Linked DNA regions of Filimonas lacunae. The protein of the gene in region 1 binds, or shares a complex with, the protein of each later gene. Links are inferred from orthologs where the notes say so. Each region holds a gene or a part of one and is shown on either strand. Other genes may lie near its edges.

Region 1 (15,140 bases):
ATATAGTTTTAAAGGCGAGCAGGCACCACTGGGCTGTGCCATTTTAAACGGCGAACCCATAGCCGATGCGGCCGTTCATTTACCCCTGAAAACCATGAACCGCCACGGCCTCATTGCAGGCGCCACGGGCACGGGTAAAACCAAAACCCTGCAAATGATCAGTGAAATACTGAGCGATGCCAGTGTGCCGGTTTTGTTAATGGATATAAAAGGCGATTTGAGTGGTATTGCAGCCGCCGGCACCATGAACGGAAAAATACAGGAGCGGTACGACAAAATGAAACTGACCTGGCAACCTGCTGCCTACCCGGTAGAGTTATTGTCGCTTAGCACGGAAAAAGGTACCCGTTTACGTGCTACGGTAAGTGAATTTGGCCCGATACTGTTAAGCAAAATACTGGCATTGAACGATACGCAGGGTGGACTGGTAGCCCTGATTTTTAAATATTGCGACGACAACAAATTACCGCTGCTGGACCTGAAAGACTTTATAAAAGTATTACAGTACATAGGAAATGAGGGCAAGGCTGAGGTAGAAAAACTATACGGTAAAATTTCCACTACCAGCACGGGTACCATACTGCGCAAGGTGATTGAACTACAGCAACAAGGCGCTGAAATATTTTTTGGTGAGCCCAGTTTTGATGTAAACGACCTGATGCGCATTAGTGATGATGGCCGTGGCGTTGTAAACATATTGCGCGTAACGGATATGCAAAACAGGCCAAAGCTGTTTTCTACCTTTATGCTGCAATTGCTGGCCGAGCTATACTCCAGCAGTCCCGAAGAAGGCGATTTAGACAAACCTAAGCTGGTGCTGTTTATTGATGAAGCGCATTTACTATTCCAGGAAGCCACCCCGGCCTTATTGGAACAAATGGAAACCGTTATTAAACTCATACGCTCTAAAGGAATTGGCATTTTCTTCTGTACACAAAACCCACAGGACATTCCGGCTTCTATTTTAGGGCAGCTGGGTTTAAAAATACAACACGCGCTACGTGCCTTTACCGCTGCCGACCGTAAAACCATTAAGCAGGCGGCTGAAAACTTTCCCATCACCAGCTATTATCAAACAGATGAGCTACTTACAAAAATGGGGATAGGGGAAGCGTTGGTTACCCTTTTAAATGAAAAAGGTATTCCCACTCCGCTTGTACATACCATGTTATGCAGCCCTAAAAGCCGTATGGATGTGTTAAGTGAGCAGGAAATTGACAGCCTGGTAAGTAAAAGCAAGCTGGCCAGCCATTATAACAAAGAGGTAGATAGCAACAGCGCTTACGAAATACTTACTGCCAAACTGGAACAGGCTGCGCAGCAACAGGAAGAAGAAGCCGATGAAAAGAAAACTACCCGGAAAGAGAAAAAAGAAGAAAGCTTTTTTGATAACCCGATAGTTAAGCAGGCTGGCCGTACTGCCGCTGCTATTATTACACGCTCGTTATTAGGTGTGCTGGGGCTGGGCGGTACCACTAAAAAAAGAAGATAAATTTATACACGATACAGATAGCCATCATTATGCATGGCTATCTTTTCTTCTGCCAGCAAAAAGCGAATCACTTCCTGCACCTTTCCTTCCGCAACATCCGGCAGCTGCGCCACCACCTCTTTTAACGGATACTGCTGTTGGGCAATAACACGGTACACCTCCTGCGCAATTTGCTTAAACTCAGCCGTAGTAATACCAGTGGCCGCTTTGCGGGTCATGCAGTTATCACATACTCCACAATCCCTTCCATTCTCTTCCCCAAAATAGGTAGCAATATACCTGCTACGACACTCTTTTTCTAAGTGCAGATAACGTAGCATTGTTTGCATACGTTGCACATAAAGTTCTTTTCGTTGCGCATAGTTTTTAACATCAATATGCAAAAAATTAGCGGGGGCTCTGTTTAAGATATACTGTATCTGTGGCTTCTCTTTTTGTGGGAGATATTCAATAATGTCTAACCGGTGCAGCTGCATCAACTGCTGTTTCACCTCTTCTACCGTTAAACGGCATAAACGGGCTATCTGCTTTTCATAGATGGCTACATGGTTATCATAAATACCTTCATAACTACGCAACAAACATTTGGTTACCCCGTCTAGTTGGGGGTATACCGTTTCTATCTGAAACAGTTGATCGCGGGCGGCCATAAACTGCACCTGGGCCGGAATAAACACGTTCTCTTTAAAGCTCAGATGCCCTTCCTGCTCCAGCATTTTAATAGCATTCATAGCCAGTCGTGGCTCTAAATGAAAATTGCGGGCAAACTCATTAAAATCAAAATCATAATAAACACCTTCCCCTACCCCCACAGGAATATTCAAATAGTCGGCCAGCGCCTGGTACACCTTCTTAATATCTTCAATGGCAGGGTAACGCATATCAGGCAACTCCTGTAATGCTTCTACATCCTGGTGCTGGTATAACAACACGGCATAGGCCTTTTTACCATCCCTGCCTGCACGCCCTGCTTCCTGGTAGTAATTTTCCAGGCAATCCGGCACATCGTAATGTATAACCGTGCGCACATCCGGCTTGTCTATGCCCATACCAAATGCATTGGTACAAACCATTACCCGCACCTCCCCGCTTATCCATGCTTTTTGTTTGGCACTTCTATCATCCTGCGGCAATCCGGCATGGTAAAAATCGGCTCCAATACCCTGCATCTGCAAAAGCCTGCTCACATCCTGTGTACGGCGGCGTGTGCTGCAATACACAATACTGCTGCCTTGTACTTTTTCCAGCGCCTCCAGTATCTTATTTATTTTACTATCTACCTTAAATACCCGGTAGGCCAGCTCCGGCCTGTCGAACGATTGTTGAAACACCGCTGGCTTTTTCAGCTGCAGGCGCTCTATAATATCCTCCTGCACCATAGGGGTGGCAGAAGCGGTTAAGGCAATACAAGGAACAGATGACGACAGTTGCTTACGCAACTCTCCTATGCGCAGGTAAGAGGGACGGAAATCGTAGCCCCATTGCGAAATACAGTGGGCTTCATCCACTACCAGCAGGGAAATATCCAGTGCATCTATATACTGCAAAAACAAGGGCGTATTCAAACGTTCCGGCGATACATATAAAAAACGGATATCTACATCCCGGGCTACCTCGTCTAATGTACGGCGCACTTCTATATTGTTCATACCGCTATGGATAGCCATTGCCCCTATTCCTCTTTTCTCCAAACCTTCTACCTGGTCTTTCATCAGGGCTATTAACGGCGTTACCACCAGGCATACTCCGCGATGCATCATAGCAGGCACCTGAAAGCATAGCGATTTTCCGCCACCCGTTGGCAGCAGGGCAAACACATCTTTTCCTTCCAGCAGTTTGTCTATGACCATTTCCTGTGCTCCGCGAAAAGAGGGGTATCCCCAATACTTATGTAAAACCGCTATTGATTGCTTCATTCTTATGCTACCTTCTTCCAGTTTAAGCGCACTGAATTAATGGCCAATACTACATCGCTCAGGCCCATTACCAATGCACCGAAAGTAGGACTTAAAAATCCAAAAGCCGCCACCGGAATGGCTATTATATTATAAATGAACGCCCAAAAGAGGTTTTGCTGTATGGTTTTATAGGTGTGTTTGCCAAGGCCCAGCGCCAGCGGCAGCTGCTGCAAGCCGTGGTTCATTAACACCACCTGGGCACTTTGCATGGCTATTTGCGAAGCATCGCTTAACGAGATGCCTACCGTAGCCCTGGCCAAAGCAGGTGCATCATTAATACCATCCCCGATCATAGCCACGGGTGCCTGCTGATTGTACGCTGCAATGCGTTCCAGCTTGCCTTCGGGCGTTTGTTCGGCCACTACTTCCTCTATACCTAAAGCCTGAGCTACCTGGTTACATTTTTCCAGCGAGTCGCCACTCAACAATATGGTTTTAATGCCCCGGGCATGCAAGGCATTTACCACCTGTCTGGCTTCAGGGCGAATATCATCGGCTACATCTATCCAACCCAGCAACTGGTTATTGCGGGTAATGTATATGTTATGGCCACTGTGCTGCGTTAACTCCCTCACTCCCTTAAAAGAAGTGGCCGTGTAGGTATTGCCTTCCTTATCAGTTCCCTGCATACCCAGGCCTTTTATCTCTTCCATTTTAGCCCAGCGTATTTCGTCTTTGCTTTTCCATTCTTTAGCAATGCAACGGGCAATTGGATGGTTGGAATACTTTTCCAGCGAAAAAGCAATTTTTTTAAAGGTATCTGCTGTAGTGCCGGCAGGCTGCTCCCCTTCTCTTTGCGCAGTCATTTCCCAATGCTTCAATGCAAAACTTCCGGTGGTAAGGGTGCCTGTTTTATCAAATACCACCTGTTGTATATTCCGGAAAACTTCCAGACTGCGTGCATTTTTAAACAATACACCATTGCGTGCGGCACGCCCCAGCCCCACTGCAATAGCCGCAGGAGTTGCCAGCCCCATGGCACAGGGACAGGCTATTACCAGCACGGCAATGCTTCTTAACAAGCTTTCGGTAAAAGTATGTTGCCCTATAAACCAGTTGCCTGCCAGTGTTATAAAAGCAATACCCAATACCACAGGCACAAAAATGGCGCTGATTCTATCGGCCAGTTGCTGTACCGGCGGCTTTTCGGCCTGTGCTTCTTTCACCATTTTCAGTATATGACTCATTACTGTATCCTCGCCTACAGCCGTTACATACACTTTTACACTACCATTCTCCAGCATGCTGCCGCCAATCAGTTTATCATTCATCTTCTTTTCTACCGGCGCACTTTCACCCGTAATAATGGCTTCATTTACGCTGGCATTGCCCGATAAAATTTTACTATCCATAGGCACATACTCGCCGCTTTTAATCAGCAGCAGGTCACCCACTTTTAAATGAGTGCTTTCTACCGGGAAAATATGCTCATTATGTGCTTCATCATAAGCTATCATATTGGCCATGATCTTTTGCGAAACGGTAAGCTTACGAATGCTGGCTTGCGTGGTTTCTACCGATTTGTCTTCCATCCAGTTACCCAAAAACACCAGGGTTAAAATGGTAGCGGTAGTTTCATAAAAAAGATAATTACCGGGGTTGCTGCTAAAGGTGCCTATCAGGCTATATACAAAGGCCGCTGTGGCACCCAGCGCCACCAGCACATTCATATTGGGAATGCCCTTTACCAGGCTTTTAATGGCACTACGTCCAAAAAAATCCATCCCTACCAGGTAAACCGGTAAAGTAAGCGCCAGTTGCACCCAATGGTTCATCAAAAAGTGAATATGCACCCCGGGAATCATATGTATCATCAGGGGCAATGTAAACACCAGGCAAAACCAAAAACGTTGCAGGTGACCGGCAAATAATCTCTTAGGTCTGGGCTTACCATCTTTACTGCCCTCTCCATTAGTAACATGATACCCCAATCCTTCTATTCCTTTTTCTATATTCCCTTTGGTATGAGCGTTTTCGGGGAGTTCGAAACTAACATCGCCCCCTATAAAATTTACTTTTACATTATCCAGCCCTTCTCCTTCCAGATATTTATGTATAGTGAGCGCACAATTGGTGCAGCTCATCCCTTCTACCTTCCAGTTCACTTTTTCCATAGTCTAAAGCGTTTTATGATGCCAGTACAAAGTTACCAAGCTTGCAAAGGCGTGCATTTTCGATATTTGAAATATCTTTTTTACATGGTTGCAAAACCCTGTTCCCGCAAAACCTGGCCGGTAAAAATTACCTTTGCCACATGGAAATTACTTTTCAATTACACCAGGTAGCAGAGGTAACCCGCAACATATGGGATCAATACCAGCAACATACCGTGTGGGCATTCCATGGTAACCTGGGGGCCGGTAAAACTACGTTTATACATACTTTATGTACGCATTTACAGGTAAAAGACACCGTTAGCAGCCCCACTTTTGCCATTATTAACGAATACCAGAGTGCTGTTTGCGGTACTATTTATCATATGGACTGGTACCGGATGAAGGATGAAGAAGAGGCCATTATGGCCGGAGCAGAAGACTGCCTGCTCAGCGGCAAACTGTGCCTGGTAGAGTGGCCCGAGAAAGCAGAAGGTATTTTACCAGATAACACACTGCACATTTACCTGGAAGCAGATGGCCCCGAAAGCAGGCGTTTGAGCATATAAAGGCCATTTTTAGCTAAAATTGAGTAATTTCATGCTTTATAAGTAATAGACATGTCAGCAGGAAAGCCTATTGTGAGTCCATCTTTTAAGTATGAAACCCTGGAAGAAAAGCTGGATATAAAACGCCAGGGTGCATCTCTTACCATTGGAATTCCCCGCGAAAATGCCTTTCACGAAAAAAGGATAGCCCTTATCCCCGAAGCAGTGGGTGTGCTGGTAAACAACGGCCACACGGTAGTAATGGAACACAAAGCCGGGGAAGGCAGCAAGTACAACGATAAAGATTATGCCGAAGCCGGCGCTCGTATTGTATACGAAAAGCAGGAGGTATATAAAGCCCCTATCCTCGTAAAAAGTGCTCCTATTACAGAAGAAGACATCCCCTTTCTGCAACTGAATCAAACCGTTATATCTCCCATTCACCTGTCGGTGTTAAAGAAGTCGCTGATGGAAAAGCTGATGGAAAAGCGCATTACCGCACTCAGCTTTGAGCATCTGAAAGACGACAGCGGCACCTTTCCCATCGTACGCAGCATGAGTGAAATTGCCGGAAGTGCTGCCATGCTTATTGCCGGTCAGTACCTGGGCAGCCCTAACGATGGCAAAGGCGTGTTATTAGGGGGTATCAGTGGTATTCCGCCTGCCAAGGTTATTATTATCGGAGCAGGTGTGGTGGGCGAATTTGCCACCCGCACCGCATTGGCACTGGGCGCTTCTGTAAAAGTGTTCGATAATAATGTATACCGCTTAAAAAGATTGCAAAACAACCTGGGTATACGCGTTTGGACCAGTGTGATAGAGCCCAAAATACTGGCCAAACAATTAAAAACCTGTGAGGTGGCGGTAGGTGCTTTAAGCAATGATAATGGCCGCTGTCCCATTGTAGTTACGGAAGAAATGGTAATGGCCATGCGCCCGGGTGCAGTGATCATAGATGTGAGTATAGACAGGGGCGGTTGTTTTGAAACCTCCGAAATAACCACACACGACCAACCGGTTATTATTAAGCACGACGTTATCCACTATTGTGTACCCAATATCCCCAGCGGATTTGCCCGTACTGCCAGCCAGGCTATCAGTAACGTGCTGATGCCATTGCTGTTAAGCGCCAGCGATGAAGGTGGATTTGACGAGATGGTATGGCACAACTTTAACCTGCGCCACGGCATTTACCTATATAAAGGAGCCCTTACCAACTTTTATATCAGTCAACGTTTCGATCTGAAATATACCGATCTGAATTTATTGATTGCCAGCAAAAGATAACCACTTTATCTGCCCTCCACCCTGACATCTATAAACAGGAATGCCGGTTGATGTACCGGCAAGTATCCACCTGAGCGGATGATATTGTGCAGCAACCGGAACCGGATTAATAATCCAGTTCCAGCTTCAGCCTGTCTTTTAACTCTCTTAACCACGGATAAGTATCAGATAGCTTATCAAACTTCTGACGGCTGTTTAAGCCTAAATTTACCGGTACCTCTTCCGCTTCTTCCTCCTCGTTCAATATCACATAATAGGCTATACTGCGGTTATAGAAATGCTGTTGAATAGTATCCAGTAAGATAATGCGCTCCTGCTCAATAAAGGTTTGCTGAATCAGTGAGTTTACTGTTACGCTAAAACGCACTTCCGACTCAATGTTAATTTTACTAAGCCTGAAAGTATTGGCGGCAGAAGGCTTTTGCATCCCTTCCAGCTTTTGCGCATAAGCATCCCATACCTCACGCAGCCTTTCCATGCTTAAAGGCAATGCTTCTTTTACTTCTTCAATCTGGTACTGATCGCCATACTTATCACGCAGTGTATCCAGCAACGACTTCTTGCCTTTAGCAGGTAATGCTGTTCTGTTCATGGGCACTACCGGGGCACGACCCTGCGGCTCGGCCACTGCGGCGCCCGTGTTCACCACCACATTGTTCATACCGGGATTACCTGCCGTCGAAGTCCCACCGTTGGTAAAACCACCATTACCATTGTGCATGCTTCCACCAGACGCACCGCCGTTAGGTTGCGGGGGCCTTGCAACTCCCCCCTGGTTGTCGATATATAATTTAGCCCCTACTGTAGCAGCAGCTGTTTTTTGCTGCAGGGAAGGAATCATGCGCACTTTTAGCGCAAGGGGACCATCAATTCGTTTTTTTTTTGCTACCACACCGTTTTCAACGCTGAGTTCCAATGCCTGCTGTAAAAAGTTGAGTTTGATGAGGGTAAGCTCTACGTGCAGGCGTTTGTTACGCGCCATTTTAAAATGAATCTCCGCTTCATTCAAAATATTCAGTGCACTTACCAGGTAAGCGCCGTTTGCTTTAGCAGCAGTAGACGTATACTTGTTCTGCATGCCTTCTACCACATCTAATAACACTGCCGCTCGCGGATCTTTACATACCAGCAGGTTACGTATAAATTCAGCAAAACCGTTCAATACCAGGTCGCCTTCAAAACCTTTCCGGTTAATTTCATCATACAACAGCATGGCTCCGGCCAGGTCTTGTTGCATCAGGTAATCCAGTAAGCGGAAAAAGTAATCATGGTCCAGTATGTTCAGGTGCTCCAGGGTGTTATGGTAGGTAACTTCCCCATTGGTAAAGCTGACTATTTTATCCAGGATACTCAATGCATCCCGCATACAGCCTTCGCTTTTCTGGGCAATTACCTGTAAGGCACCTTTTTCGGCCTTAATCTCTTCCTTATCTGCTATTGACTGTAAGTGATCTACCGTATCGTTACCGGTAATACGTTTAAAGTCGAATATCTGACATCGGGAAAGAATGGTTGGTAATATCTTATGCTTTTCGGTAGTGGCCAATATAAAAATGGCATAGGATGGCGGCTCTTCCAGCGTTTTCAAAAACGCGTTAAAGGCGCTGGCACTTAACATGTGCACCTCATCCACAATATATACTTTATATTTACCGGCCTGTGGCGCAAAACGCACCTGCTCTACCAGTGAGCGGATATCATCTACCGAGTTGTTACTGGCAGCATCGAGCTCGTGAATATTCAATGAAGTGCCTTCATTGAAGGTGCGACAGGAATTACACTGGTTACAGGCTTCCCCATCCGGTTTTAAACTCTCACAGTTAATAGTTTTGGCCAATATACGCGCGCAGGTGGTTTTACCTACACCACGTGGCCCGCAGAACAGGAAGGCATGCGCCAGCTGGCTGTTCTTAATGGCATTTTTGAGTGTTGTGGTAATATGCGCCTGCCCCACCACAGTATCAAACTCCTGGGGCCTGTACTTCCTCGCCGAAACAATAAACTTATCCATATCGACTGCAAGATACTTTTTAAAGCAAAAAACACCACTCTCTATATCCTTAAAGTTACCCCCACCCTTACCCGCGTCTGTGCGAAAAACCAGACACATTTTATTTCCTGCACCACAATAAAAACAACAGGCTATAAACGAAAAACGGGAACCATTCCGTTCCCGCCTTCAAAAATCATATTCAACAACTATTTGTACTCCATAATCGGATGGCGCTCAAATGGTTTGTTTCTATCGAATAAGAAACGGTAGGTAACCATTCTTCGACTTTGCTCGCCACCCAGGTGCTTGTAAATATTAATCATCTTCGGGTTCCAGTCGCCACTCCAGCCCATTTCGTACCGGTCGTACCAGCCTTTACCCTGTATCAGCAAAGCGCCTTCATAAATCATAAAGGAGTCTACACCCAGTGCCTGGAATTTAGGAACTACCCCAAAAGCCACACCAGTAAAAATGCGGCAGGCATTGTTCTTTTTCATTAGCAGCAAACGCAGCTTCTGTAACAGGCCCAGTTTACCGTTAAACCGTTTAAAATACTGGTTCAGGTCAGGAATGTTAATCCACATAGCAATAGGCTCTTCTTTGTAATAGGCAAACCATATCAGGCGCTCATCCATTACAGCCTTCATTTTATTAAACAGCTTCAATACTTCCTGGGTCGTAATTTCTTTGGCCTCTCCATGTTGTGCCCACGCAGCATTGTATACCGTTGCAAAATCCTGGGCATGCTTTTCCAGGTTTTTCACATCAATATGTTTTGCTTCATAACCCGCTTTGCTTTTAAACCGGGCATGACGCTCGGCAAAACGTGCAGGCAGCGGATCATTTACATTCATCGCATAGTAATACTGGTTGTAAAAGTTGCTAAACCCGTATCCTTCCAATAATGCTTCGTAGTAAACAGGATTATAAGGCATACCATAAATAGGCTCCTTGTCAAACCCCTCCACCATCAGCCCCCACCATTTATCCCTGTCGCCAAAGTTGATAGGCCCATCCATCGCTTCCATACCTTTGCTGCGTAGCCACTCTGCTGCGGTATCAAACAACTTATTAGCAGCTGCCTGATCGTTGATGCAGTCAAAAAAGCCCACACCACCTGTTGGGAAGTCTGTGCCAAAGTTCACGTACTTGCTGTTGGTAAAAGCGGCAATACGCCCTATTAAAGCACCTTTGTCGTCTTTTAATATCCAACGCTTTGTTTCACCGTATTTATAAGTTTTGTTTTTGCTGGTATCAAAAACATCATTCACTTCATTATCTAAAGGGCGTATATAGCAAGGATTACCCTTATTAACGATTACATTCACGTTAATAAAATCCCTGGCTGCAGAAGGGTTGTTTACTTCAATTACCTGCATGTAACTTTTCAGTTTAGTGCAACGAAAGTAAAGCATTCACCCTATAAATGCTTCCCCCTTAGTTTTTCACAAATAACTTGTCGGCCATCTTAGCATCATGACCATAGATGTCTTTGCGGAAATTAAGCTTACCTTCTCCATCTACCCAGGCCGTCAGGTAACAGATAAATACAGAAACCGGGTTGCTTACAGTTACCCATTTCTCCTTAGAGCCATGCATGGCGCTGTCTATTTTTTCAGTCGTCCACTCTTTCTGATCAGCCAGCAGGTAACCAGCCATTTTAGCGGGCTCGGCAATGCGTATGCAGCCATGACTAAAGCTGCGATTGGTTCTGTCAAACAAATCGCGGTTGGGTGTATCGTGCAAGTAGATATTATAATTATTAGGAAACAGGAATTTCACCAACCCCAATGAGTTTTTAGGTCCCGGTTTTTGTCTTACCACGGGCAGGCCACCCTCTTTACCGGTGATTTCCATATTCTGCCTTTCGAGGTAATTGCTGTTGCGGGCCATACCTGGCACCACTTCATTTTTTACTATACTGGAAGGCACATTCCAATAGGGCGCAAACACTACATACTTCAGCTTGCCGTTGAAGATAACTGTGCTATTGCCTTCTTTACCTACAATCACATTCATATCAAAAGCCTGCTTTCCTTTTTCAAATACATGTAGTTTGTATTCCGGAATATTCACCAGTATATAATCCGAATCTTTATCACTCGGCAGCCAACGCATACGTTCCATGTTTATCAACACCTGTTGCACACGTTGCTCCAGCGGCACGTTCAGTTCTTTTATAAAAGAAGGAGATATTTTGCCATCCACTGCCAGGCCTGTGCGACGCTGGAAGCTTTTCACCCCATCGGTAAGGTCTTTATCAAAAATAAAAGCAGTACTGTCAGATGCAGATGCCGCCAGGTCTTCCATTAATTGCAGACGTTGTTTTACCAAAGCAATAATGCTGTCTTTATCTCCCTGCTTAAATGTTTTTTTAGTAACAGGTATCGAATCCCAGCTTCCCTTCTTCTCCAGATTATAATACTTAGGTAAAAAGCTTTGCAGTTGCGTATACTGTGGGTTTAACGGCGTGTATTCCGATACATTTTTGCCTTTGGATTTGATCACAGAATCCAATACAGCAGTAAGGTCTATTTTTTTACGTGGTATAAACCAACCCAGTTGTGTTACATCGAGGTCGGTGCCTTCATACACTTTAGAAGCGTATTTAAAAAACTGGCCGGTAAAGTATAGTTCGGTTTTTAAAATCTCATCCTTGTTTTTCATATGCCCCGAATCGGTAGTAAAATCGGCATACAGCTGCGACAGTTTTTTGCTATACAGGGTACTGTCCTTTAATTCTTCTACCGTGCTGGACAGCAGGTTTAAAAAATTGCCGGCCTGCTCACCTAAACCGGTGCTGTCGAACCAGGCATACTCGTAGTTGCGATGTTTATAAAAATCGGAGAACTGAGCGCCATAAGGTTTAAATACTGTGTCTTTGTCAAGAAAATTTTGAATACGTGTACTATCCAGGAACAGGTTGTTGAAGGAAGTGCGGGTGTTAATGGTAGTATCTCTTACTACCTCTTTTTTACGGGTTTTGTTTTTACATGCCCATATGCAGGCACATGCCAATACAGCAGCTACGCAGGGGTAAATGTATTTCTTCATGGTTACGGTTTTCTAACGGTTACAGTGATAAAGTGATAAGTAAAATTAGTGATTTACCAGTAAGGCGGCGGCCACCACCCCTGCTGTTTCTGTACGCAGCCGGGTGCTGCCTAAAGAAACGGGCTCAAAGCCTTTTTGCAAAGCAAGCTCGATTTCAGCGGGTGTGAAGTCGCCTTCCGGACCTATTAATATAAGCACATCCTGTGCCACATTCAATTGGTTTATATTGCTTTTCTGCATCTCTTCACAGTGGGCCACCAGCTTTTGCGTGTGTGTCTGCTGCGCTATCACTTCTTCTATTTCTACAGGGTTGTGCAGTACCGGCAACCATACCTGCCTGCTTTGCAGCATAGCCGATACCAGAATCTGCCGCATCCGGTCAAAACGAAAATGCTGGCGTTCTGTTCTTTTACATAAAAGGGGGAATATTTCGCTGATACCAGTTTCTGTGGCTTTTTCCAGAAACCATTCAATACGGCTGGCGTTTTTGAGTAAAGAAATACCTATTGCTACCTGTCTTACTGTTTTGGGGTAAAAAGCAGTTTCGGTAACCTGTACCAGGCACTGCTTTTTATCGGCTACGCGAATAACGGCGGTAAGTAAATCGCCTTTACCATTGGTAAGCTGTATGGATTCTCCTTCCCGCATGCGCAAAACCTGCACCACATGCTTACGGCTTTCTTCGCTCAATTCCAGCTGGGTAGTGCCGGCAGTAACAGCTTCTTCAAAGAAGTAGGGAAAGGACATTATTTAGAATGAGTTAATGATAAGAGGGTTATACTAAAATGGTGCATCACTTTCCATTCCATCGTCGAACTCTCCACTGTTCATGCGGCTGCCCTGGATGAAAAATTTGCCACCATCGCCACCACCACCATCAGGGGCGCCACCGGAAGAAGGCCCGAGTGGTTTCCAGCCACCTCCGCCATTAGGCGCACCTCCACCCGCTCCACCACCAGGATTAAACCCGCCGCCCATATCATCCTCATCCCACTCATGAAATTTTTGAATGGCCAGGTTGGCGCGTAACTTAATGGTTTCCAGCGAACCGTTACGGTGCTTGGCTATACGTACGTGGGTTTCACCTTTGGTGCTTTCCCCCATTGCATCGTTGTTAATTTCGTAGTACTCCGGACGATAAATAAACATTACCATGTCCGCATCCTGTTCAATCGCACCCGATTCCCTCAAATCACTCAGCTGCGGCATCTTGCTTTCTTTACGTGTTTCCACCGCCCGGCTTAACTGACTTAATGCAATAATCGGCACCATCAATTCTTTCGCCAGCATCTTCAACGTACGCGAAATAGTACTGATCTCCTGTTCACGGCTACCAGAGTTACCACCACCACTCATTAACTGCAGATAGTCAATGATGATAAAACGCACTTTGTTTTTATTTACCAGTCTCCTGGCTTTGGCACGAAATTCAAAAATGTTCAACCCCGCTGAATCATCAATAAAGATGGCCGCTTTTTCAAGGCGCTTAATACCTTTAGCGTGAAGTTGTTGATATTCATAGTCTTCCAGCTTACCACGCGAAATTTTTTCCATCCCAATTTCGCTTTCCGCCGAAAGAATACGTTGAACCAGCTGCGCAGCACTCATCTCTAACGAGAAAAACGCAACCGCTGTAGGTCTGGTAGTGTTCATAGCCGCATTCCGGGCCAGGTTAAGGGCAAACGCCGTTTTACCCACCGCAGGACGCGCAGCCAGGATAATTAAGTCAGAAGGTTGCCAGCCATAGGTAACCCGGTCCATAGTAGGAAACCCGCTGGGCACACCGGAAATTTCTTCCGTTCTGTTCCGCATTTCATCAATACGGTTAATAGCTTCTGCCAACGCACTGCTCATTTCCTTGTAATCGGTTTTGAGGAAGTTGTTGGTGATTTTGAAGATTTTATCTTCCGCATCATCCATCAGATCAAACACATCCGTTCCTTCCTCGTAAGCTTCACCCAAAATTTCACCACTCACGCGAATCAGTTCGCGCTGGATAAACTTCTGTAGCACAATACGGGAGTGCGCTTCTATATTGGCGGTACTTACTACCGCGTTAGTCAATTTAGTAAGAAAATAAGGGCCGCCTACCATATCCAGCTCTTCTTTAGAGCGTAATTCTTCCATTACGGTAAGAATATCGATAGGCAGGTTTTTTTGAACCAGGCTATGGTAAGCTTTAAAAATACGCTGGTGCGCATCTACATAAAAACATTCCGCTTTTAAAATTTCCGCTACCACATCAAATGCAGCTTTATCCAGCATCACTGCTCCCAATACCGCTTCTTCCAGTTCCCTGGCTTGTGGCGGTACCTTTCCATACATCATCGTGCTTAAGTCAACGTTATTTTTCCGCCGCTGCTTCCTGTCTTTATTAAAATTAGTGAGCTCCATAAATGTGAACTGGTTTCTTTTCCGGGTAAGCGAATCATTTTACTCTCTACGTATCCAAGATTACCAAATTGTTATGTCCGGGAAGTAAAGGACGGCGAATATAAATGCAGAAACTTTCCTGCAAAAAATTTTGACCTTCTATTATTCATCTATTTCAATGCACAAAATTAGCACAAAGAAGAGGCACTTATTCACACAAATTTCGAGTTATGCATACAAAAAGATACGTTTTACACAATCTACAATAAATTTCCCCGCATTTAACAAAACAATTCACACCGGATGTGCACAAAGATTTTTATCACTTTTTAAGGTTTCATA
Region 2 (14,951 bases), 7.1 Mb from region 1 along the record:
GTCGGTGAAGGTGTTTTTCTTCTTTAGCATTTTACCATCTTCATACCATTGGCGGCCCATTTCCTGCCCGCCCCTGATATGGGCTATGGCGTATACAAAACCACGGTTTAACAGGCTTAAACGGGCGCTGCTGAACGATGCATCCATGCTGCTGCCATACGAGCCATAGGCGTACAGCAGTAGCGGTGCATTGCCGTCTTTTGTAAAGCCTTTCTTATACACCAGGGAGATAGGTACTTTGGAGCCATCTTTAGCTGTAGCGTATAAGCGTTCGGTAACATACTCGGCAGCATTATAGCCACCAGCTACTTCCTGCTGTTTCCGCAATGTTTTTTCGCTGGTAAACAGGTTGTAATCGAATATAGAACCGGGCGTAGTTAGTGAAGTATAGGCATAACGCAGGTTGGTGCTGTTATACTCGGGGTTACCACTGGTATAAGCGGTATAGGCTGGTTCGCCAAAATCGAGGTAATGCTCGCTGTTGTCGGCCAGTTTTCTGATGCGTATCTGCATCAGGCCATTCTTGCGTTCTTCTACTACCAGGTAGTCTTTAAACTCTTCAATATCTTCCAGCAGCACATCGGTGCGGTGGGCGATCACTTCTTTCCAATGTTCAACACCTGTTTGAGTGAGCGGGCATTCCATCAGGCGAAAGTTCTTTGCATCCTTATTGGTAAGGATTAAAAACTTGCCTTCTACCGGGGTAACGTGATACAACACTTCTTTCAGTCGCGGCTGGAATAAAACAAAGGCAGATTCGGGCTTATTAGCGTCGATAAACCGCACTTCGGATGATAAGGTAGCTTCGGAGGTGATCAGGATAAACTGGCCCGATTTGGACTTGCCTACGCTGATATAATTGCTTTTATCCTGCTCTTCATATACCACCACATCCTGTTGCACATCGGTGTGCAGTACGTGACGTTTAATTTTTTCCGACAACAGTGTTTCGGGGTTATTGGCGGTATAGAACAGGGTTTTATTATCATTGGCCCACACCGGATCACCGCTGGTTAAACGAACAGCATCATCATATATTTCGCCGGTGGCCAGGTTTTTAACGTGAATGGTATACTGACGGCGTGATACCGTATCTACGCCAAAGGCCAGCAGGTTGTTGTCGGGGCTGATGGTAAAGCCACCGGCTGAGTAGTAGGCATGTCCTTCGGCCAGGGCATCTATGTCCAGCAGTATTTCTTCTGCGGCTTCCAGGCTGCCTTTTTTGCGGCAGTATTTGTAATACTGTTTACCATCTTCGGTGCGGGTGTAGTAGTAGTAACCGTTTTTAAATACCGGAACGGATTCATCTTTCTCTTTAATCCGTTTTTTCATTTCTGTAAACAGGTTTTCCCTAAAGCTTTTCAGGCCATCCAGCATGGTATCCAGGTAGGCGTTTTCGGCCTTCAGGTAGTCTACTACCTGGGTGCTGTCTGGCCCCTTCTTAAAATAGTCGATCATCCAGTAATAAGGATCGGTTACCGTATCACCGTGTATCACTCTTATATGTTCTTTAGTGGCGGCAACAGGAGGTGTTACTCCCTGCGGCCATTGGTATGTGTTCTCCTTCATATTCTTTTGTGTGGTGTTGTTATTACAGGCAGCGAGTGTTGTAAATAGCAGAGCAAGGGTATATGTTATTTTCATAAGTGAGGTTTAGAAATACAATATACCACATAAAACACAAAAGACTGTTCGTGCAGGAACAGTCTTCTGGCTATTAGTACAAGTATATATACAACTTCGGAAACCGCCGATTACTCAGCGATCAAAGAAGCTAATGTATATTCTTTATTCAGACGGGCGATGTTTGATAGTGAAATGCCTTTAGGACAGGTTGCTTCACAAGCACCAGTGTTGGTACATGCGCCAAAGCCTTCTTTATCCATTTGAGCAATCATGTTCAGTACCCTGGTGTCAGCTTCGGGCTCACCTTGTGGCAGCAAGGCCAGGTGCGAAACCTTAGCGCTCACAAATAACATAGCCGAGCTGTTTTTACAAGCTGCTACACACGCACCGCAACCAATACAGGTAGCTGCAGCGAAAGCGGCATCAGCTTTTTCTTTTTTGATAGGTAAGGAGTTGGCGTCAACGGCATTACCGGTATTTACAGAAATATAACCACCGCTCTGGATAATGCGGTCGAAAGAAGAACGGTCCACTACCAGGTCTTTGATAACCGGGAAAGCTTTTGCTCTCCAGGGCTCTACAACGATGGTATCGCCATCTTTAAACGCACGCATGTGTAACTGACAGGTTGTGTTCAGTTCCCATGGGCCGTGTGGTTTACCGTTGATATACATAGAGCAGGCGCCACAAATACCTTCACGGCAATCGTGGTCGAACGCTACTGCATCTTTACCTTCATGAATCAGCTGCTCGTTCAGTACGTCGAACATTTCCAGGAAAGACATTTCCGAAGAAATATCTTTCAGTTTATACGTTTCAAATCCGCCTTTAGAATCGCTGTTTGCTTGTCTCCACACTTTCAGTGTGAGGTTCATATTATAATGTTCCATAGCAACCTCCGTAATACCCCGGTTAAGGGGAGGGTTTTAATGGTTTAGTATTTAATTATTTGTAGTTACGTTGTGAAGGTTTAATCACCTCGTATTTCAGTTCCTCTTTGAACAATTCCCACTCATGTTCAGCTTTGTATTTCCACGCAGCTACATACATGTAGTTGGCATCGTCGCGTTGTGCTTCACCATCCGGAGTCTGATATTCTTCACGGAAGTGACCGCCGCAGCTTTCATTTCTGTTCAGTGCATCGATACACATCAGTTCTCCTAATTCAATAAAGTCAGCCACACGACCAGCCTTATCCAACTCAGGGTTAAACTCGTTAATGGTACCGGGAATTCTTACATCGCTCCAGAACTCTTTTTTCAGCGCGCGGATTTCTTCAATCGCTTCTTTCAAACCTTGTTCTGTACGGCCCATACCACATTTATCCCACATGATTTTACCCAGGCGTTTGTGCAGGCTTTCCACGCTTTGCTTACCCTTGATGTTCATCAGGGTACTCAGGCGGTCGGCTACTGATTTTTCAGCCTCAGCAAATGCTTCATGTTCTACAGAGATAGGCTTGTTGTAAATTTCATCGGCCAGGTAGTTACCGATAGTATAAGGAATTACAAAGTAACCATCAGCCAAACCTTGCATCAGTGCAGAAGCTCCTAAACGGTTGGCGCCGTGATCGCTGAAGTTAGCTTCACCTAAAGCGTATAAACCTGGTACGGCAGTCATCAGTTCATAGTCTACCCAAACACCACCCATGGTATAGTGTACCGCAGGGTAAATACGCATTGGGGTTTCGTATGGGTTTTCACCTGTGATTTTGTCATACATATCAAACAGGTTACCGTATTTCTCTTTTACTACTGCTAAACCATGCTCACGAACTACTTCTGCAGTAGCTTCGATGCCCAGTTTACCACATTCAATTTTACCGTAACGGATAACCGCATCTGCAAAATCGAGGTAAACCGCCTGTTTAGAAGTACCTACACCGTAACCGGCATCACATCTTTCTTTTGCAGCACGGGAAGCCACGTCACGTGGTACCAGGTTACCAAAGGCAGGATACCTTCTTTCCAGGTAGTAATCACGCTCGTCTTCCGGAATGTCGGCAGCTTTACGGGTATCGTTTTGTTTTTTAGGAACCCAGATACGACCATCGTTACGTAAAGATTCTGACATCAGGGTCAGTTTACTTTGATAGTCGCCTGTAACAGGAATACAGGTTGGGTGAATTTGAGTGTAACAAGGGTTGGCAAAGTGTGCACCTTTTTTGTGTGCTTTCCACGCTGCGGTAACGTTGCTACCCATAGCGTTGGTACTTAAATAGAATACGTTGCCATAACCACCGGTACATAATAATACAGCATGACCAAAGTGTCTTTCCAGTTTACCGGTAACCAGGTCGCGGGCAATAATACCACGTGCCTTACCATCAACGGTAACCACTTCCAGCATTTCGTGACGGCTGTATTGAGTAACAGTACCTAATGCTACCTGACGCTCTAACGCCTGGTAAGCACCTATTAATAATTGCTGACCGGTTTGACCCGCAGCATAGAATGTTCTTTGTACCTGTGTACCACCAAAGGAACGGTTGCTTAATAAACCACCATATTCACGTGCAAAAGGTACACCTTGTGCCACGCACTGGTCAATAATGTTAGCGCTTACTTCAGCTAAACGGTGAACGTTGGCTTCACGTGCACGGTAGTCGCCACCTTTAATGGTATCGTAAAATAAACGGAATACAGAGTCGCCATCGTTCTGATAGTTTTTGGCGGCGTTGATACCACCTTGTGCAGCGATAGAGTGTGCACGGCGAGGGCTGTCCTGGAAACAGAAAGTTTTTACTTTATAACCCATTTCGCCAAGTGCAGCTGCAGCTGAAGCACCTGCTAAGCCGGTTCCTACTATAATAATTTCCAGCTTACGCTTATTGGCAGGGTTTACCAATTTGCAATGTCCTTTATAATCGGTCCACTTTTCCTCTAATTTTCCGGCAGGAATTCTTGAGTCTAACATTTTTTCCAAGTTTATAAGTTAACAAGTGTAACAGGAGCTATTGACCAGCGGCCTGCTATTTGTTCTTATGCGTTTAATGATTTTAGTTGTAGGTTGGGATATTGATCCAATGAAAGTGCATGCTAACAGGCATTAGGGCAAAAGCCAGCGGCACAATAACTGCAAAACCGTAACCCATGCACTTAATCATGGCCACATATCTTTTGTTGTGCACGCCCATAGTGCGGAAAGCACTCTGGAAACCATGCGCCAGGTGATAGGCCAGAGAAATACAACCTACTACATATAATACTACAACCCACAGGTTTTCAAACACAATAGCCATTTGCTTAAACAGATTGTGTACCATAACACCGTTGGTTAAAGCAACTTCATCCAAACCGGTAAAACGGGAAGGAACCCAGAAATGTACCAGGTGGGTAATCAGGAACAATAAAATGATAGTACCTAATAAACCCATGCTGCGGCTGTACCATTTACTACCTCTGTTGCCGTAGTTAACTGCGTAACCAACACCTCTTTTGCTGCGGTTGCTGGCTTCCAGTGCAAAACCCTGAATAATGTGTAACAGGATAAATACAAATAACCCGATTTCGAGGATGCGCGGGACTACGTTATCACCCATGAAGTGAGCAGCTCTGTTAAACATTTCACCATCATCGTTGGCCCAGATACAGGCATTCAGCCCTGCATGAACCAGTAGAAATAAAATCAGGAAGATTCCGGACAGGCCCATTGTCAATTTTCGGCCCACAGAAGAAGTAAACACTTGTTTCCAGGTCATAATGAGAGATTTGTGAACGAATTTCGCTGCAAAGGTAGGGCACGATCTTCAGTTTACGTTTTTTGGAAAAATTTATTTTCAGGAACTTTTGATAGTTCCATAAACAACTGTTAGCTACCGCTCATAAAATACCATGTATTTCTGTCAGGTTGTCTTGTAAATTTGATACATGCTAAAAGTTGCAGGTATATTATTGAATGGCTTCTTAATGGCTTTGCAAGAGCTGAAAGTAAACAAGCTGCGTACATTTTTATCGCTGTTCGGTATCACTATAGGTATCTTCTGTATTATAGGGGTGCTGGCTACGGTGGGCAGTATGGAGGGAAAAATTCAGAAAGAAATCAGCGACTTTGGCAGTAACAGTATCTATATAGATAAGTGGGAATACACCAATAGCAGTGACTATCCCTGGTGGAAATTTGTAAACCGCCCGGTGCCTAAATACGGTGAGGTGGCTTTTATAAAAGAGCGCAGTTCGTTAGCCGCTTATGTAAGCTATTTTAACTCTATCACTACTACTATATCTTACGAAGACAATCAGTTAAGCAATGTAAATATTAATGGGGTAAGCGAAGATTACAACAACATTCAAAACATTGATATTGCCTATGGCCGTTACATGACAGACGCGGAGTTTAAGCAGGGCAGCGCAGTGGCAGTGATAGGGTTTGAAAATGCCGAACAATTGTTCGGAAATGCCGAAAGGGCAGTAGGTAAAACTATTTCGTTTGACAGGAAAAATGTAACCATTGCAGGAGTGATAGCCAAGCAAGGTTCCAGCCTGATTGGGGGAGTAGATTACGACCATGTATTAATAACCTCGTATCGATTTTTTGCCAGTATCTATAATGTAAATGCCACTTATCTCGATCCCTATATTATGGTAAAGGGAAAAGAGAATGTGCCTACACCTGCACTGCAGGATGAACTGAAAGGTGTGATGCGCCAGATACGCCGCTTAGGTCCTACGGAAGAAGATAATTTTGCCTTAAATGATATCAGTGCTTTCAGCGACCAGATAGGCGGCTTTTTTGGAACGGTGAATATTGGTGGCTGGGCCATTGCAGGCCTGAGTTTAATTGTAGGGGCTTTTGGTGTAGCCAATATCATGTTTGTAACCGTAAAAGAAAGAACCAGCCAGATAGGTTTGAAAAAAGCCATTGGTGCGAAAAAAACAATTATACTTTCTGAATTTTTAATGGAAAGCGCTTTCCTGTGCCTGTTAGGCGGTGTTATTGGTTTAATACTGGTGTGGTTGCTGGCGGCGGGATTGAGTACCGTACTGCCATTTCCTATTATCATTGCCCCTGGTGTTATCATACTGGCATTTAGCATATGCCTTATATTAGGGGTAGCGGCAGGAATTATACCCGCATTAATGGCGGCAAGAATGAATCCGGTAGAAGCTATTCGCTCTAAATAAGCCGGAGGGTTGTAAATTGCACCCCGTGAAGCAGCTTGTAAACGTATTAACTCTTGTAGGCAGGTATATATTATTAGTAAAATCAGCGTTTGGCAGACCCGAAAATTTCAAACTTTACTGGCAGGCTTTTATACAGCAGTGTGAAGAGATTGGGTTGCGTACTTTCTGGATTGTAATAGGTATCTCTGCGTTTTTAGGAATGGTAACTGTGGTGCAAACCGCGTACATGATCACTATTCCTGTTATCCCAAAATTTGTAATTGGTATGGTGGCGCGCGACTCCGTTATCCTGGAGCTGGCGCCTACAGGTATAGCCTGTGTGTTATCAGCTATTGTTGGCTTTCGCATTGCTTCTGAAATAGGCTACATGCGTTTAAGCGAGCAGATAGATGCACAGGAAATCATGGGTATTAACACCAAAGCCTTTATTATATTACCGCGCATACTGGCGGGTATGTACATGATCCCGCTTTTAATGGTAGTAGCAGTAGTTGTGAGTTTAATTGCAGGTGGCATTGCGGGTGTAAGTAAAGGGATACTTACTGCTAATGAATATCATTTTGGTTTGCTGAACGATTTTAAACCGTTTGGCGTTACGATGGCCTTTGTAAAAATTGTAGTGTTCTCTTTTTTAATACCCAGTATATCGGGTTTTATGGGTTATTATGCCAAAGGAGATGAGCTGGCTGTTACCAAAGCAGCTACCCAGGCGGTTACCATTAATTGTATACTGATTCTGATAGCAGATTTTATTATCACCTCTATTATGCTCAACATGTAGGTGGTTTTATATTGTAATTTTGCAGGGTGAAACAAGATATCAGAATACTGGCCATTGAGTCGAGTTGCGACGAAACCAGTGCGGCCATTTGCGAAAACGGGAAAATTTTATCCAATTACATAGCCGGTCAGGCGGTGCATGAACAATATGGCGGGGTAGTTCCTGAACTGGCCAGCCGGGCACATATGCAAAATATTGTGCCGGTGGTGCATGCGGCTTTACAAGCAGCCGGGAAGCAGCTGACCGATATGGATGCCATTGCTTTTACACAGGCGCCGGGTTTAATAGGCAGCCTGCTGGTTGGCGGACAGTTTGCCAAATCATTGGCGCTGGCGCTGGACAAACCCCTGATAGCCGTACATCACATGCAGGCGCATGTGCTGGCCAACCTGATTGAAGATCCACAACCGGAATTCCCTTTCCTGTGTTTGACTGTTAGCGGTGGTCATACACAGATTGTGTTGGCGCACAGTCCGTTACACCTGGAAGTGCTGGGCGAAACTATTGACGATGCAGCAGGAGAAGCGTTTGATAAAACAGCTAAACTGTTAGGGTTACCTTACCCCGGCGGTCCGTTGGTAGATAAATATGCCCAAACCGGTAATCCTAAAGCTTTCACATTTGCCGAGCCACAGATTCCGGAGTTGAATTTTTCATTCAGCGGCCTTAAAACCTCTGTTTTGTATTTTTTACAGGCGCAAACCAAGGCCAATCCGCAATTCGTTTCCGAAAATGTGGCCGATCTATGTGCTTCCGTACAGCATACCATTATTAATATATTGTTGAAAAAGGTAAAAAAGGCCGTACAGCAAACGGGTATTAAAAGAATATGTATTGCCGGAGGGGTAAGTGCTAATAGCGGGTTGCGCAACCGGCTGAAAGAAATGGGCGAACAGCAGGGGTGGCAAACCTTTATTCCTTCCTTTCAATATTGTACCGATAATGCGGGGATGATTGCCATTACAGCCTACCACCAGTACCTGGGTGGGAAGTTTGTTACCCTGGACGTTGGGCCATCGGCCAGGTCGGAATGGTAGTGCTATTCGTCGATGTTTATATTTTGTTTAACCCTTTATTTTTCAAACAATTAGACAAACAGTGCCTTAACTTTGGCACTGCAATTGTAAATAATCCTAAAAATAACTTTATGGTAAAGCATCCTAAGTACCTGTTTATTGCTTTCATAGCATTCGTCTCTGTAGCATTTACTGCCTGCGGACCCACAAAAGGCATTACCAACAGCGAAAAATGGGGATATTCAGGCACCTGGTTTTTGAATAATATTCATTTTGAAGGTATTCCTGCCGGCACCAAGTTTAAAGCCACAGTGTTTGACGATGTGCCTTATTCCTGCTTACAGGGTAGCCAGTGGAACCTGCAATCGAACGGAAAGGGTAGCTATGTGGTGAACGCCAGCGCATCAGAATGTATTGCAGGTGAACGTTTTATCTTCTGGTCAACCGAAAAATCAGGTCAGTCGCAGTATTTCCAGTTTAAAAGGGTTGATGGTGGTGTAAAGCCTAAAAATGTAACCACAGGTTATCGTATGGAAGTAAGCGCCTTGAATCAAACCTCCATGCAACTGCGTTCTCCTATCAACTTTGAAGGGAACACTGTATATATTGTATATGATTTCAGCAAGCAGTAATCTTTTGTAAACAATTTATCAAAGGTGCGGGAACGGCAGGTGGATGAATCTACTGTTCCCGCATTATTTTTTATACCTATTAATGTGCTACTTTTGCGGCCTGTCTGCAATAAGCAGCAGCATAAATTATTAAGGAGCAATACGCATGATCAGTGTTAAAAATGTTACCCTGGCTTATGGTAAAAGGGTGTTGTTTGATGAAGTAAATATCAATTTCATGAAAGGCAACTGCTACGGTGTAATCGGAGCAAACGGTGCAGGTAAATCCACCTTTCTGAAAATTCTGAGCGGCGAAATAGAGCCGAACAAAGGTTCGGTGGAGATTACGAAAGGTGAGCGTATGTCGTTCCTTAAACAAAACCAATTTGAATTTGATGAGCATACGGTATTAAATACCGTGCTGATGGGCCACAAGAAAATGTGGGAAGTGATGCACGAGAAAGATGCCATTTATTTAAAGGAAGATTTTACCGAAGAAGATGGTCTGAGAGCAGGTGAGCTGGAAGGCGAATTTGGTGAAATGGGCGGTTACACTGCCGAAAGTGATGCTGGTACCTTATTGGGTAGCCTGGGTATTACTGACGATATGCACTACAGCCTGATGAAGGACATTCCTTCTAACATGAAAGTACGTGTGTTATTGGCGCAGGCTCTGTTTGGTAACCCCGACATCCTGTTGTTGGATGAACCTACCAACGGTCTGGATATTGAAACCATTGGCTGGTTGGAAAACTTCCTGGCCGAATACGAGAACGTGGTACTGGTAGTGAGCCATGACCGTCACTTCCTGGACCAGGTATGTACACACGTTGCGGATGTGGACAGAAGTAAGATTAAAGTATTTACCGGTAACTATACTTTCTGGTACGAAAGCTCTCAGTTAGCAGCACGCCAGGCCACCGATAAGAATAAGAAAACAGAAGAGAAGCGTCAGGCTTTGATGGACTTCATTGCCCGATTCAGCGCCAACGCCTCTAAAAGTAAGCAGGCTACTTCCCGTAAAAAAGCTTTGGAGAAATTAACCATTGAAGAAATTGAACCTTCTAACCGCCGCTACCCTGGTATCATTTTCCAGCCGCAGCGTGAAGTGGGTAACCAGATTCTGAACGTGGAAAACCTGAGCAAAAGCATAGATGGCAGCAAGCTGTTTGATAAAGTGAATTTTAGTGTAAACAAAGGCGATAAAATTGCTTTCCTGAGCAAAAACCCGCTGGCGGTTACCTCTTTCTTTGAAATCATCAATAATAATGAAAAGGCCGATGGCGGTAAGTTTGAATGGGGCACTACCATTACACCTGCCTACCTGCCTATTGAAAACGGTGAGTTCTTTAAAGAAGGCTTAAGCCTGTTAGATTGGTTACGTCAATTCGTTCCACCACATGTAACAGATGCTGATGAACCTTTCCTGAGAGGTTTCCTGGGTAAAATGTTGTTTAGCGGTGATGATATTGCGAAAAAAACCAACGTATTAAGCGGTGGTGAAAAAGTACGTTGCATGGTAAGCCGCATGATGCTGCAAAACCCTAACGTAGTGGTGCTTGATCAGCCAACCAACCACCTTGACCTGGAAAGTATCCAAAGCTTCAACGAAGGTTGTAATGCTTTCCCTGGTATAGTGTTGCTTACTTCTCATGACCATACGTTTATGCAAACGGTAGCTACCCGTATTATTGAGTTAACGCCTAAAGGCATCATTGACCGTCTGATGACGTTTGATGAGTACCTGGCCGATGCACGTGTGAAAGAACTGAGACAAGAGATGTACAGCTAATTCATCTACCAGATACAAACATAGAATGACGTACGGCGCGGAATGTTATTTTCCGCGCCGTACATTTGATAAAACTATTTGCTTGAACCCTCCTGAAGTTGCTATTGTAATTCTAAACTACAACGGAAGAAATTACCTTGAAAAATTCCTTCCCTCCGTATTGGCTTCTACCTATACTAATAAACGCGTTATTGTAGCCGACAACGCTTCTTTAGATGACTCTGTTGCTTTTGTAAAAGCGAATTTTCCGCAAGTAGAACTTATTCTCAATACCAGCAACTATGGTTTTGCCGGGGGCTATAACAAAGCACTGGAGCAGGTAAAGAGTGATTATTATGTGTTGCTGAATTCGGATGTGGAAGTAACACCCAACTGGATTGAGCCGGTAATAACATTAATGCAGCAAGACTCCGCTATTAAAGTCTGCCAGCCCAAACTGCTGGATTACCACCGGAAAGATTATTTTGAATATGCTGGTGCGTCTGGTGGCTGGCTCGACTTCCTGGGTTATCCTTTAGCCCGTGGCCGCGTGTTTGAGACGCTGGAGAAAGACAAACAACAATACAACGATCCCATACCTATTTTCTGGGCTTCCGGCGCAGCTATGTTTATTGAAGCGGATGTATATCATGCGGCAGGTGGACTGGATGAATATTTCTTTGCTCATCAGGAAGAAATTGATCTGTGCTGGCGGGTGCAACTGGCAGGGCATAAGTTATACTGTTGCCCCGCATCAGTGGTATATCACGTAGGAGGGGGCACTTTACCTAAAGGGCATCGCAAAACCTATCTCAACTTCCGCAACAATATTATCATGCTGCTAAAGAATTTGCCTGCTTCGGAAAAAATATGGAAGATTCCTTTCCGTATTCTGCTGGATTGGGCATTTGCGTTTAAATGTATTCTGAGTGGAGATACTAATAGTGTAAAAGCCATTTTTAAAGCACACTATGATGTAATTGCCTGGACTAAAACAGAGAAAGCCTTTAGGCCGGTGGCTATTAAACCCATGCGCCAACTGGCTGGTGTAGTGGAACGTTCTATTGTGTGGGCGTATTTTTTAAAAGGAAGGAAGATATTTACAGAAATTGTTCAGTAACAGGCTGGTTATATTAATTCACATCCTTATTTTTGCCACGCAATACTCAAGAATATGTCACACGAGATAGAAGATAACTACAAAGAGAAAGATTTTAAGTATAACAGAGTAAGCTCATCACGTTTTGTGTTTTATGTAACTTTCTTCTGTTTGTTGTCATTTGTATTAGGCGGTTGCTACCGTTTGTACAAAAACCGTTACAAAGGCAAACCTGATATTGAAATTCAGAGCAGCACTAAGTACACTCCTGAGTACAAATAAAAAAAGAAAAAAAAGTGCAAAGAAAATTTTGAAAATACAAACGGAATTCTATCTTTGCACTCCCAATCAATAAGGACACAGAATAAAGAAACAAAACATTGATTGTGAGGCTCTTATAAAGGATACGCGGAAGTAGCTCATTTGGTAGAGCACGACCTTGCCAAGGTCGGGGTGGCCAGTTCGAGCCTGGTCTTCCGCTCTGGTAAAAGAACCGATATTTATTTGGTTCTTTTGGTTCGCCCTGGTGGTGGAATTGGTAGACACGCAGGACTTAAAATCCTGTTCGCAGCAATGCGAGTAACGGTTCAAGTCCGTTCCGGGGCACAGATTTTCAATTAGTTACAAAGGCTGCACATTGTGCGGCCTTTGTCGTTTTTGTAGAAATTCAAACAAAATTCAAACAAATTCAAACAAATTCAAACAAAAACTTTTCGGCTCCGAAATTCGCTAATCCAGATTAACCTACACCACACCTGCCTAACTTCATCTTACCGACTTTTAAGCTTTTAGCCTGGGGAGAGATCAATCAACTTTTCAAAGAGCAAATGATGAAATATAGCCCACTTTACGGGCCTTTACCATAGTAAATATACGAAAAATAATAGTGAAAATCGCTGAAATGTATACTGTATAAGGGTTTTAATGATTTTGGTTATATTGAAGTGACTGAAATGCAGCCTTTTTAGGCTCTTTGTTTCCTTTTATTTGGCTTTACTAGGCTTTCTTGTTTAAAAGGCTGGAAGGGGCTTTTTAGGGCTTAATTCAGGGTTAATAGATTAACCTTAGCATCACGCAATCTAGCCTTGATGGAATAGGTGAAAACAGGCATCTCTCCTTGGATAAATTGGAAAAAGGGTTGGTAAAAGGAAATGTATAAATATCAGGCTCTATGATATTTTTTTTTAAGTATTTCTAATACTACGGGATATAGTTTTTGGGAAACGATTTTTAACAAAAAGGCACGGGGATACATAACAGTATCAAAATTTTTTCTTTGATCCCAAAGCTCTATAAAAACTGATTGTAGTAATTCTCCGGCAATCGCTTCGTTTTTGGTCATTTTCAGTAAGTATCCGTAAACCCGATTGCTAACCTTATCAAAAAAAAAATCAAAGGCTGCTGTATCGCCTTTTGACATTTTCCTGAATAGGATTATTTCCTCTATTCTGTCGAGTTCTTTTTGTTCCATAAGGTGCTGATTAGTTTTGGTTTTTATCGTTTTAAATACTGTAGTCCATTTTACAGCCCAAAATTTGGGAAGTAAAACTAAAGTGGCTAAAGCAATTATGTTTGTTCATTTTGTTCAGTATAGTTAATGATGTTTATTATTTGACCATGTGTAAACTAATTTAGGTGTTTATAACGTGAAAAGGTACAATATGGGTGAACTATTTTTTAATAAAAATGAGCCCCAAAATGCAGCGTTTATTAACCTGGCACAAAGTGTTCCCCCATATGTATTATAACATGGTGCCACCATTTCCCACTGATCCACGATTACACTGGAAGAAAAGAGCATCTATTGTTAACACAGGTTTTTACGAAAGTGTAAGAGCCTGGATACTTGAAATTGGACCGCAGATCAAATGGCCGAAAGGAGTAGAACCATTACTAACTGACACATTAGTGGCTGTATTGGATAATGCCTGGTGGGACGAGTATGATTCGGCTTACGTAGGTGTGTGGGACGGAATTTTAAGCTACCTTTTTTTTATTATTAATGTGGGGCGTATGGATGGAAATATAAATGCTGATCTTTCTTCCGGAGATGTGTATTTTGAGATGGCCGAAAAGTTCATTGAACAAAATAAAAGCAGTTTCAAAAGTGAAGAAGAGAGACAGTATATCAGGGCAAACCTGACTTTCAGGAGTATGAATGTGCAGAATAACTTTTTTTCCTATAAAGCCTTACTGTCTCTAAAGTGGCCTGAAATAGAGGTTGAATTACGAATGTTGAAATTGTTTTTTGGGTTAGATGATTTTATACGGGAGCGGCATACGAAAGAGAGTTGTAATAATATAAGTGAGGAGGGTAAAGAGAATGACGAATATAAAATAAAGGATGAGTTGCATGACATATTGCGATCTTTTCCATCTTATCTTCTAAATTAGTATCGAATAGAATTTAAAATGAAATATGCCCGCCGGTGTCTTCTGGGGGCTTCATATTTAAGGTTTAGATAAGAACAGTAAAGGTTTCTTTATATGTACCAGTCTACGGGAAGACTGTTAAATGCTGACTGGTTAGGAGAGTAGGTTTATGGAGATAATTTTTTCTCACATAAATACACTAACCTATGGATACCATCTTAATTCCTAATGAGGGTGACTTTAAGCGGTGGATAAAAGAAGCAATAAAAGAATGTATTGGTGATTTATCATCTATCCAACTGAATAACGAATCTACGTCGGAGCAGGAGCCGCTACTGTCCAGGAAAGAAATTGCTGGAATATTTAAAGTGTCGCTTGTAACATTACATGAATGGATGAAAGGAGGTTTGCCATTTCATAAGCAAGGTGGGCGTGTCTATTTTTTTAAGTCAGAAGTGATCGCCTACATCAAACAGAAGAGAGGGAATAATAGTGTAATTCAAATGGCGATTTTGAAGCACGTGGCGTAATTATTATTAATAAAAAAGAGG

Evidence for each region.
Region 2: the proteins of tsaE (region 1) and tsaD are in contact, whole or in part, in a crystal structure (PDB 6N9A), measured with the Thermotoga maritima proteins. The link is inferred for Filimonas lacunae from one-to-one orthologs. Residues at the interface, in WP_004082108.1 of Thermotoga maritima: Leu37, Gly38, Lys46, Lys57, Val59, Lys60, Ser61, Thr63, Phe64, Thr65, Leu66, Met67, Val69, Pro71, Tyr82, Arg83, Leu84, Asp86, Asp88, Phe89, Asp93, Ile128, Asp130, Glu131, Arg134; in WP_004082750.1 of Thermotoga maritima: Cys10, Asp11, Arg49, His50, Leu82, Gly84, Gly135, Gly136, Glu154, Thr155, Leu156, Asp157, Asp158, Ser159, Glu162, Asp165, Lys166, Arg169, Leu170, Tyr175, Lys213, Thr214, Leu217, Tyr218, Gln221, Arg222, Asn324.

The regions. Positions count from the first base shown.
Region 1 is NZ_AP017422.1:7,534,954-7,550,093, reverse strand. The notes cover bases 4,445-7,408. They hold tsaE (tRNA (adenosine(37)-N6)-threonylcarbamoyltransferase complex ATPase subunit type 1 TsaE), read left to right. Parts: upstream 4,445-5,704; coding sequence 5,705-6,112; downstream 6,113-7,408. Other genes in these bases: FLA_RS29915 (alanine dehydrogenase), read left to right, coding at 6,164-7,378; FLA_RS29925 (heavy metal translocating P-type ATPase), read right to left, coding at 4,445-5,564. In the rest of the region: FLA_RS29935 (helicase HerA-like domain-containing protein), read left to right, coding at 1-1,492; FLA_RS29930 (RecQ family ATP-dependent DNA helicase), read right to left, coding at 1,495-3,408; more of FLA_RS29925, read right to left, coding at 3,411-4,444; FLA_RS29910 (DNA polymerase III subunit gamma/tau), read right to left, coding at 7,485-9,389; FLA_RS29905 (hypothetical protein), read right to left, coding at 9,578-10,750; FLA_RS29900 (L,D-transpeptidase family protein), read right to left, coding at 10,809-12,425; FLA_RS29895 (RsmE family RNA methyltransferase), read right to left, coding at 12,471-13,172; dnaB (replicative DNA helicase), read right to left, coding at 13,206-14,819. UniProt on the Escherichia coli protein: Required for the formation of a threonylcarbamoyl group on adenosine at position 37 (t(6)A37) in tRNAs that read codons beginning with adenine.
Region 2 is NZ_AP017422.1:476,700-491,650, forward strand. What follows is about bases 6,787-9,561. They hold tsaD (tRNA (adenosine(37)-N6)-threonylcarbamoyltransferase complex transferase subunit TsaD), read left to right. Parts: upstream 6,787-7,556; coding sequence 7,557-8,567; downstream 8,568-9,561. Other genes in these bases: FLA_RS01925 (MlaE family ABC transporter permease), read left to right, coding at 6,787-7,530; FLA_RS01935 (hypothetical protein), read left to right, coding at 8,678-9,178; FLA_RS01940 (ABC-F family ATP-binding cassette domain-containing protein), read left to right, coding at 9,324-9,561. In the rest of the region: FLA_RS01900 (S9 family peptidase), read right to left, coding at 1-1,644; FLA_RS01905 (succinate dehydrogenase/fumarate reductase iron-sulfur subunit), read right to left, coding at 1,755-2,516; FLA_RS01910 (fumarate reductase/succinate dehydrogenase flavoprotein subunit), read right to left, coding at 2,572-4,542; FLA_RS01915 (succinate dehydrogenase cytochrome b subunit), read right to left, coding at 4,625-5,326; FLA_RS01920 (ABC transporter permease), read left to right, coding at 5,496-6,749; more of FLA_RS01925, read left to right, coding at 6,775-6,786; more of FLA_RS01940, read left to right, coding at 9,562-10,949; FLA_RS01945 (glycosyltransferase family 2 protein), read left to right, coding at 11,032-12,048; FLA_RS01950 (hypothetical protein), read left to right, coding at 12,103-12,309; FLA_RS01965 (RNA polymerase sigma factor), read right to left, coding at 13,190-13,498; FLA_RS01970 (hypothetical protein), read left to right, coding at 13,726-14,421; FLA_RS01975 (helix-turn-helix domain-containing protein), read left to right, coding at 14,607-14,930.